Regions from separate parts of the Streptomyces sp. Sge12 genome, predicted to be linked through region 1. Evidence: riboswitches for the same ligand, from Rfam matches in the RefSeq annotation. Region 1 holds a riboswitch; each other region holds the start of a gene.
What was found. A riboswitch is a leader RNA that binds a small molecule or an ion and turns the genes downstream of it on or off. The one in region 1 is predicted to bind cyclic di-AMP.
Positions count from the first base shown of each region.

Region 2: it holds a riboswitch for cyclic di-AMP, as region 1 does, so the genes downstream of both, B6R96_RS09430 (M23 family metallopeptidase) here and B6R96_RS06435 (LysM peptidoglycan-binding domain-containing M23 family metallopeptidase) in region 1, are expected to answer to the same signal.
Region 3: it holds a riboswitch for cyclic di-AMP, as region 1 does, so the genes downstream of both, B6R96_RS21450 (LysM peptidoglycan-binding domain-containing protein) here and B6R96_RS06435 (LysM peptidoglycan-binding domain-containing M23 family metallopeptidase) in region 1, are expected to answer to the same signal.

Region 1 is NZ_CP020555.1:1,429,996-1,433,258, reverse strand. Features, by position in the region: gene B6R96_RS06445 (aspartate aminotransferase family protein) at 1-18, shown strand, start outside; gene B6R96_RS06440 (tyrosine-protein phosphatase) at 58-849, opposite strand; cyclic di-AMP (ydaO/yuaA leader) riboswitch at 1,165-1,340, shown strand; gene B6R96_RS06435 (LysM peptidoglycan-binding domain-containing M23 family metallopeptidase) at 1,343-2,305, shown strand; partial or broken gene B6R96_RS06430 (SGNH/GDSL hydrolase family protein) at 2,469-3,256, shown strand.
Region 2 is NZ_CP020555.1:2,181,583-2,184,845, reverse strand. Features, by position in the region: gene B6R96_RS09435 (M16 family metallopeptidase) at 1-1,160, shown strand, start outside; cyclic di-AMP (ydaO/yuaA leader) riboswitch at 1,378-1,536, shown strand; gene B6R96_RS09430 (M23 family metallopeptidase) at 1,550-2,353, shown strand; gene B6R96_RS09425 (GntR family transcriptional regulator) at 2,558-3,235, shown strand.
Region 3 is NZ_CP020555.1:4,786,200-4,789,462, reverse strand. Features, by position in the region: gene eno (phosphopyruvate hydratase) at 1-380, opposite strand, end outside; gene B6R96_RS21450 (LysM peptidoglycan-binding domain-containing protein) at 667-1,383, opposite strand; cyclic di-AMP (ydaO/yuaA leader) riboswitch at 1,386-1,558, opposite strand; gene B6R96_RS21445 (LysM peptidoglycan-binding domain-containing protein) at 1,835-2,872, opposite strand; gene B6R96_RS21440 (cytochrome P450 family protein) at 2,975-3,263, opposite strand, start outside.

The sequences.
Region 1 (3,263 bases):
GCCGTCGCCGCGCGCTGACGGCCTGCCGACCCCGGCGGGGAACCGGCCCCCGCCCCGTCAGACCAGGAGCCGGTCCCGCAGCCGGTCGAGGGTCTCGGGCCGCAGCCCGAGGCCCTCCGCCAGGTAGCGGTCCACCCCGCCCCAGATCTCGTCGATGGTGTCGAAGGCGGCCACCAGGTATTCGGCGCGCGCGTCGAAGAGCGGTGCGAGCAGCTCCATCACCTCGGGGGAGCGGGCGTCCGCCGACTCGTCGGTGCGGCGCACGCGGTAGCGGCGGTGCGGGGCGTTCGACTCCAGGTAGTCCGTCACGATCGCCTCGCGCTCGACGCCCAGCGCGAGCAGGGTGACGGCGATCGACAGGCCGGCCCGGTCCTTGCCGGCCGCGCAGTGCATGAGGGCGGGGACGCTGTCCTCGGCGAGGGCGTGCACGACCCGGCTGTGCTCGGTGGTGCGCAGGCGGATGATCCCGCGGTACGAGTTCGACATCCGGGCGGCGGCCCTGCCCTCGCCCAGGAGCTCGCGCAGCTGCACGAGGTCGCCCTCGCGGACCAGCCGCCAGAACTCCCGCCCGTCGGCCGGGTCCGAGAGCGGGATGTTGACGTTGCGCACGCCCGGCAGTTCGACGTCCGGCCCCTCCAGGGCGTGGTCGGCGCCGTTGCGGAAATCGAAGATGGTGTGGAGGCCGAGCGAGGCGAGGAACTCCGCATCGCTTTCGGTGGCATGTGCGAGATGTCCGCTTCGGTACAGTCGTCCCGTCATGACCGTTCGGCCGTCAGAAGTCGGCAATCCGCCCACATCGCGGAAATTGCGCACTCCGGTCAGCTCCGGCTCCTGTATCTGCTGGGTCAAAGCAACTCCTCCGCCGCATCCTGGGTGCTGTGTCCGAATTACACTACTTGGCGCCAACTTGCCATATCCGGAGGCGAGATCGGGCACGTCCCCGTGAGCCAGATCATACGGTGACCGTGAGTGCCTGATCGCTGAAGGCGAATGGCCCGGTCGGGGCGGCTGTTGACGGTCGGGAATGGACGCAGGGTGACCGGAATTCCGCCGGTCCCTCATGCCTGTTATTCCGTCAGGGAATTCGCGGCTTGTAGCGCGCGGCCGCAAGGGATTACCTTCGCGATCGATCCGGGCGGAACGCCAAATCCTGCCGCCTCCCGGAAACCGCATCCGACCTATTCGTGCGGCAGGAGCGGGGGAACCAGGTAAGCCGCCGGCCCGGAGATCCTTTCACCGGGACGGCTCGGGGTGAAGCCGTTCATGTCCCGTACATGTACGGCCGGACATCTCCAGTCCGAACCCGACAGCTCACCTCGCAGGCGCCGGAGAGGAATTCGTCATGCCTGCAAAGGGTAAGCACCGCCGCCCCAAGTCCCTTTCCCTTTCGCGCGGTTTCGCCGTCGCCGGAACCGGCGGCGCGGCCCTCGCGCTGCCGCTGATCGGTGCCGCCGGCGCCCAGGCGGCCGGTGCTCCGGCCGCCGCCCCCGCGGTCGCTCCCGCGGTGGCCCCGCAGGCCCCGGCCGCGCTCCCGGCGGCGCCCGTCGCCGCCGTGCAGGCCGCCCCGTCCGTGTACACGGTCGTGCCGGGCGACTACCTCTCCAAGATCGCCGCCGAGCGCCACCTGTCGGGCGGCTGGGAGCAGCTGTACGCCGACAACCGCGAGGCCGTCGGCAGCAACCCGTCGCTGATCCACCCGGGCCTGAAGCTGACCCTCGGCGGTGCGGGCCGGGCGGCTGCCGCCCCGGCCGCCCCCGAGGCCGACGCGAAGCCGGCCGAGCCGGCCGCGCCCAAGCAGGAGCGCAAGCAGGCCGGCAAGGCCGCCCCCGTGCAGCGCGAGGCCACCACCGGGTCCCGCGCCGAGGCCCGCGCCGAGGCCCCGGCCGCGCCGCAGTCGGCCGCCGGCTTCGTGGCCCCGGTCAGTGGTGGGATCTCCACCCAGTACAAGGTCGCGGGAGCCATGTGGTCCTCCGGTTACCACACGGGCGTCGACTTCATCGCGAGCTCCGGCACCAGCGTCAAGGCCGTCGGCGCGGGCACCGTGGTCTCCGCCGGCTGGAGCGGCTCGTACGGCAACGAGGTCGTCATCCGCCACGCGGACGGCAAGTACTCCCAGTACGCCCACCTCTCCCAGCTCTCCGTCTCCTCCGGTCAGAGCGTCACCGCCGGCCAGAGCATCGGCCTCTCCGGCTCCACCGGCAATTCGACCGGCCCGCACCTGCACTTCGAGATCCGCACGAGCCCGTCCTACGGCTCGGACCTGGACCCGATCGCCTACCTCCGCTCGAAGGGCGCGAGCCTCTGACGGCACCCGCCGGCGGACCGCCGACCCGCGTGGGGCCGGGACCCGAGGGGGGTCCCGGCCTCACGTGTACTTATTCCTTATCCCATGCGTGGTATAGATCACGGTCCGTCAACCCCTCATTACGTTGGCGTAGGTTGGTTACGGGAGTGAAGTATGGGTTCCCGTGGCAGCGACGACGACGAAACTCAAGACCATCGGCTCGTACGCGGCGATCGGGGACAGCTTCACCGAAGGCGTGGGGGGACCCGGGACCCGGGGGATTCCTATCTCGGCTGGGCCGACCGGCTCGCCGTGCTCCTGGCGGACCAGCGCGACGAGCACGACTTCCGTTATGCGAATCTGGCGGTGCGGGGGAAGCTCCTCGACCAGATCGTGGCCGACCAGCTCCCGAGGGCCAAGGCCCTCGCGCCGGACCTCGTGACCTTCTGTGCGGGCGGCAACGACATCATCCGGCCCGGGACCGACCCGGACGACGTGGCGGAGCGCTTCGAGGCGGCCGTGGCCGACCTCACCGGGGCCGTCGGCCAGGTCATGATCACCACGGGCTTCGACACCCGCGGCGTGCCGGTGCTCAAGCACCTGCGCGGCAAGGTCGCGACCTACAGCGCGCACGTCCGCGCCATCGCCGACCGCTACGACTGCCCGGTGCTCGACCTCTGGTCGCTGAAGTCCGTACAGGACCGGCGGGCCTGGGACACCGACCGGCTGCACCTCTCACCCGAGGGCCACACGCGGGTCGCGCTGCGCGCCGCCCAGGTGCTCGGCCTCCCGGTGCCGGCCGACCCCGACCAGCCGTGGCCCCCGCAGCGCCCGCGCGGCTCCGTGGACGTCACCCGGGACAACATCCAGTGGGCGCGCGAGCACCTCGCGCCGTGGATCGGCCGACGGCTGCGCGGGGAGTCCTCCGGCGACCACGTGGCGGCGAAGCGGCCGGACCTGCTGCCGCTGTAACAGGGTC
Region 2 (3,263 bases), 750 kb from region 1:
TCTCCGAGGGCACCGACAAGCACTCCGCCGAGGAGTTCGCGGCCGAGCTGGAGCGCTGCGGCGCCACCCTCGACGCGCACGCCGACCACCCGGGCATCCGGGTCTCGCTGGAGGTCCCGGCCTCCCGCCTGCCCAAGGCGCTGGGCCTGCTCGCCGAGGCGCTGCGCGCCCCGGCCTTCGCCGACGCCGAGGTCGACCGGCTGGTGCGCAACCGGCTCGACGAGATCCCGCACGAGCTGGCCAACCCGCAGCGCCGCGCCGCCAAGCAGCTCTCCAAGGAGCTCTTCCCGGCCACCCTGCGGATGTCCCGGCCGCGCCAGGGCACCGAGGAGACGGTCGCCCGGATCGACTCCGCCGCCGTACGCGCCTTCTACGAGGCCCACGTACGGCCCGCCACCGCCACCGCGGTGGTCGTCGGCGACCTGACCGGCATCGACCTGGACGCCGTGCTGGCGGACACCCTGGGCACCTGGACGGGCAACACCGCCGCCGCCCTCCCGGTGCCGCCGGTGACCGCGGACGACACCGGCCGCGTGGTCATCGTGGACCGGCCCGGCGCGGTCCAGACGCAGCTGCTGATCGGCCGGATCGGGGCGGACCGCCACGACCGGGTGTGGGCGGCCCAGGTGCTCGGCACGTACTGCCTGGGCGGCACCCTCACCTCGCGCCTGGACAAGGTGCTGCGCGAGGAGAAGGGCTACACCTACGGGGTGCGCGCCTTCGGCCAGGTGCTGCGCTCCACCGCGGACGGCAAGGGTGCCTCGATGCTCGCCATCAGCGGCTCGGTGGACACACCGAACACGGGCCCGGCGCTGGAGGACCTCTGGAAGGTGCTGCGCACCCTCGCCGAGGGCGGTCTGACCGACGCCGAACGCGATGTCGCCGTACAGAACTTGGTGGGCGTCGCCCCGCTGAAGTTCGAGACGGCGGCCTCGGTCGCGGGCACCCTCGCGGACCAGGTCGAGCAGGAACTGCCGGACGACTACCAGGCGCAGTTGTACGCCCAGCTGGCCGAAACCGGCACGGTGGAGGCGACGTCGGCGGTCGTGAAGGCCTTCCCGGCGGACCGGCTGGTCACCGTCCTGGTGGGCGATGCGTCGCTCATCGAGGAGCCCGTGCGGGCCCTCGGGATCGGTGAGGTCACGGTCGTCTCCAACTGACGGTCGGGCGACGGCTCCTTGAGGGCCGGCTGAAGGTTTCAGCAAGGGGTTCTGGTGACTTGTTCACCGGAACCCCTTTTGTCCGTTTAATGGTGAGGTTGCTTGTATGCGGTGTGGCGTACGCAACAAAAAGCCGCGTCTGTTTGGCGATTGACTGATGATCCGCCTAGCGTCGGCCGTGCTGTCCGTCAGTTGTGCCCGCCGCACCCGCGGCACCGGGCAGCGATCGCCGAGTCCCCGTCAGGCGCGAGCCTGGGGAGCCGGGGACCCACATGAGTCCCTGGGGTGAATCGGACCCCCTCGTAAGAGGAGGCCCGTAGGAGACCTTCCTGCTCCGAACCCGTCAGCTAACCCGGTAGGCGAGAAGGAAGGAAAGGATCAAACCCTTCATGGCGTTTGGCAGTCGTCCCGCTGGTTCCGGTAAGCACCGTGGTTCCAGCCGTCTGAGCCGCAAGACCGCCGGTTACGCCGGTATCGCCGCGATCGCCACCACGGGTGTCGTCGGCTCCCTCGCCGCCCCGGCCTTCGCCGCGGACAACCACAGCAGCAACATCGGCCAGGACAACGGCCTCGGTGCCGTCGTCGTCGCCGACGAGCTCGCGGGTGACATCTCCGAGCAGGCCGACGCCCAGCACCGCGCCGCCGAGCACGCCGCCGCCAAGGCGCAGGCCGAGGCCGACGCGAAGCAGAAGGCCGCGGAGGCCAAGCGCCTCGCCGAGGCCAAGGCGAAGGCCGAGCGCGAGGCCGCCGAGCGCGCCGCCCGCGAGGAGGAGCGCAAGCGCCTCAACACCTTCGTCGCCCCGGTGGACGGCTCCTACGTCAGCACGCAGTACCACGCGGGCGGCGGCATGTGGTCCTCCGGCAGCCACACGGGCATCGACTTCCACGCCGCCTCCGGCACCTCGGTCCACGCCGTCGGCGTCGGCACCGTCGTCGAGGCCGGCTGGGGTGGCGCGTACGGCAACAACGTCGTCATCAAGCACAACGACGGTACGTACACCCAGTACGGGCACATGACCTCGCTGAACGTCTCGGTCGGCCAGCAGGTCACCCCCGGCCAGCAGATCGGCCTGTCGGGCTCCACCGGCAACTCCAGCGGCCCGCACCTGCACTTCGAGGCCCGCACGGGCTCGCAGTACGGCTCGGACATCGACCCGATCGCGTACCTGCGCTCGCACGGCGTCGAGCTCTGACGCTGCCCCGAGCAGCTTCGGCTCCACCTTCTGCTCCACCGAAGACCCCGGCTCCCCGAGCCGGGGTCTTTGTGTTGCGCGTCCCTGTGCAAATGTTTCGCATTTTCGGCTGCTCTCGGAAATTATCGTGTGTTGCAATAGAGTCTCGGTACGCGCATGTGCGTGCAATCAGGCTGGCAGTCGGAAATAGGCGGAGGTTCGGTCTTGCGTATTCCTGCGCACGCGGTATGCACAGCAATCCGCGACGACATCGTCTCCGGGGCGTTCGAGCCGGGCGCGCGGCTGACCGAGGAGGTGCTGGCCCGCCGGTACGGGGTCTCGCGCGTCCCGGTCCGCGAGGCCCTGCGGACCCTGGAGTCCGAAGGCTTCGTGACCACGCGGCGCCATGCGGGGGCCTGCGTGGCCGAGCCGACCGAGCAGGAGGCCGCGGACCTGCTGGAGCTGCGGATGCTGCTGGAGCCCCTGGCGGCCGCCAGAGCGGCCCGGCGGCGCACCGACGCACACCTCAAGGTGCTGCGGGGGCTGGTCAGGCTGGGGCAGGAGCGGGCCAGGCGGGGCCAGGGGGAGGACCTGCGCTCCCTGGGCGGCTGGTTCCACGAGACGCTCGCGCAGTCCTCCGGCAGCCCCGGGCTGATCGCGCTGCTCACGCAGATGCGGCACAAGGTCGCCTGGATGTACGTGGTGGAGGCGCCGGCCCGGCCGGTGGAGTCCTGGGCGGAGCACGGCGCGATCGTGGACGCGGTGGCGCGCGGGGACGCCGAGCGGGCGCGGGCGCTGACCGTGCTCCACGCCGAACGGGCGGCGGGGGCGCACCGGCTGCGGGTGCGCGCGGCGGTGAGGACTTCGCAACCTGCCGTAAACATGTCGAGCGGCCGGCATTAACAGGACCCGTATACAAAGGGTGGAATCG
Region 3 (3,263 bases), 3.4 Mb from region 1:
GCCTCGGACGCGGCGTGCGCGACGGCCAGGGACACGCCGAGGATGGCGTTGGCGCCGAGCGAGCCCTTGTTGTCGGTGGCGTCCAGGTCGAACATGGCCTGGTCGATCAGCCGCTGCTCGGTGGCGTCGTAGCCGACGAGCTCCGGGCCGATCTGCTCGATCACGGCGAGGACGGCCTTCTCGACGCCCTTGCCCATGTAGCGGTTGGGGTCACCGTCACGGAGCTCGATGGCCTCGAAGGCACCGGTGGAGGCGCCGGACGGAACTGCAGCACGGCCGGTGCTGCCATCGTCGAGGCCCACCTCGACCTCGACCGTGGGGTTGCCTCGGGAGTCCAGGATTTCCCGGGCTACGACGACGTCGATGGACGGCACGAGCATCTCCTTCTGGGATGTGACGCTGGGTGTGCGGTGGCGTGTCAGGCCGTGGGATGGCCTTGCCGCCTAGAGCCTAACCGGCTCCGGGCACTCGACCGGCCGACCGCCCGGACCCTGGGACGAAAAAGGGACCGAATACCCCTCTTCCGGGACATAAGTCTCTTGATCATCGGCATTTCGGGGCCGCGCACGGCACCGCCCGGCGCGTGGGGCACGCGCCGGGCGGTGGACATCCTGCACGCAGTCAGCGGACCGCGGGCGCAGGGTTCTGCGGCATGTGCCGCATTGTTCAGCTGAGCTTCAGCTTCTGACCCGGGAAGATCAGGTCGGCGTCCGAGACGATGTCCTTGTTCAGCTCGAAGAGCTTCTCCCAGCCGCCCTTGACGCCGTTGGTCTCGGCGATGGTGCCCAGGGTGTCGCCCGGCTTCACCTCGTACGAGCCGTTGCCGGTCTGCGGCGCGGCCGGAGTCTCGGTGCGCTCGGAACGGGTGACCGGAGCCTCGGCGCGCTTCGTCTTCGGAGCGGCCTTGGTCTCGACCTTCTTCGTCTCGGCCTTCGGCTTCGACTGCGGCTTGTTCTGCGGCTTGTTCTGCGCCGGGGTCTCGGCGCCGCCACCGGTGTAGGCGGAGCCCGACAGGCCCTTGCCGCAGGACGGCCAGGCGCCCTTGCCCTGGCTCTTGAGGACCTTCTCCGCGACGGCTATCTGCTGCGCCTTGGTGGCCTGGTTGGCCTGCGGGGCGTAGGACTTGCCGCCGAAACCGGCCCACGTGGAGGACGAGAACTGCAGGCCGCCGTAGTAGCCGTTGCCCGTGTTGATGGCCCAGTTGCCACCGGACTCGCACTGCGCGACCTTGTCCCACTCGGACGCGGTGGCGGCGCTGGCGGTGCCCGCGGCCATCAGGGGGGCGGCCACGGCCACACCGGCGACACCGGCGAGCGTGACGATCCGGACAGACCGCTCGATTGCAGTACCGCGACGGTGCTTGCCCTTGCCGGAAAGCAGCATGGAGTTCTCCTCACCGACGCCTACGAGGTGAGCTGTCGGGTTCGGGCGAGTGAGTTGCCCGGCCGTGCGACCTAGCGCACGTCTTAACCCCAAGCCGGTGGCGTGACCGTCTCTCAACGGCCGCTCCCGGCACCTACCTTGGTTCCCCCGCTCCTGCCTTCGGCGCTTGACGCGACGACTGTTCCCCCCGTCCGCCGGCAGGATTCGGCGATGCGGTCGAAGGAGCCCGCGGTGGCGAGCGATTCAGAAGGTAGACAGGTCTCTCCCCGATGTTCAACGAGCAACATCGGGGAGAAACGGCCCCTACTTGCGCTCCCCGGAGGGGTGTTTGCGCAGGTGAGGACGGGGTTTGCGGAAGCCCCCGGGCGGGACACGCCAGTTGACCGGAAGAGACGCATGTCTCACTTGCCGAAAACCGACATTCGACTCTTTCCGGATAACTGAACTGCCCTTATTGCGTGGTTAGATCCAGATTCTGGCCGGGCTTGATCAGGTTGGCGTCGTCACCGATGACCTGCTCATTGGCTTCGTAGAGGCCGTTCCAGCCGCCCCTCACGCCCTTGGCGACCGCGATGGTCGCCAGGCTGTCGCCCACCTGGACCGTGTACGTGGGGTCCGACGCGGTGTCAGAGGGGGCCGTCGGCTCGGCCGCCGGGGCACCGCGGTGCTTGCCGCTGCCCTCGGCGGGAGTGGCACCCAGCGTCTGCGGGGTCTCGGGAGCCCCGGGGGTCGCAGGGGACGTCGGGTCGACGGGAGGCAGTCCGGGCGTGGCCGGCGGGGTGGTCGGGGCGGTCGGGTCCACCGGGAGCGTGGGCGCCGTCGGGTCGACGGGGGCCGGCGTGGTGGTCGGGTCGCCCGGCAGGGTCGGGGCCGTCGGGTCCACGGGAGGCGTCGTCGGGACGTCCGGCGCGGGCATGACGGGCAGTCCGATGGACGGGGCGTCGGGAATGAGGAACGGGGTGTCCGACGGGCTCGGGGCCGGGGTCGGCGCACCGTAGTCCGTGGACCGCGCGCCGCCGCCGGTGGACGGGACGACGTCGTCCGGGCGGGACGGCGAGGGGGCGAGGGGGCCCGTACCGCCGGGCAGACCGGGGTCGACCTGCGCGGCGGGGCTCTCCTTGTCGAGGCCCGCGGAGGCCGCGCACAGCGGCCACGCCTGCGGGCCGGTGGACTTCAGCACGCGCTCGGCCACCGCGATCTGCTGGGACCTGCTCGCCAGGTCGGGGCGCTCGGCGAAGTCGAGACCGCCGGCGCCCTGCCACTCCTCCTGCGTGAACTGGAGTCCGCCGTAGGAGCCGCTGCCGGAGTTGGCACTCCAGGAGCCGCCGCTCTCGCATTCGGCGACCTTGTCCCACGTGGACGTGTCGGCGGCAGTGGCGCTGGTGGCCGCGAGCAGCGGCAGAGCCAGCGCGGAGCCAGTGACTCCGGCTGTGACGACCAGCGCGGGGACCTGGCGGGGGCGTCTGTGACGGCCGTTCCCGGAACGCATGTAGTGCACCTTTCGCATAACAGCGGGGTAACGGCAGAACCTAGCGGCCTTCGAACGATTGTCACAAGTTCAAGTCGAACCTGACTTTTAATCAGATTCCGCTTAAGTGTTTTGAGGCGTGAAGCGAACGGGAAGAGTGCGCAGCCCCCGCATGATCAACCCCCCACGCCAGCGCAGGTCTTGGGACGGAACAGCAAGTTCCAGATCGGGCAGGCGCGTCAGCAGCGTGGCGAGCGCCGTCTGTCCTTCGAGGCGGGCGAGCGGGGCCCCGAGGCAGTAGTGGATCCCGTGACCGTATCCGAGGTGCTGGTTGTCGGCGCGGGAGAGGTCGAGGGTGTCCGGGTCCGCGAACCGCTCGGGGTCGCGGTCGGCGGCCGCGAGGACGACCAGC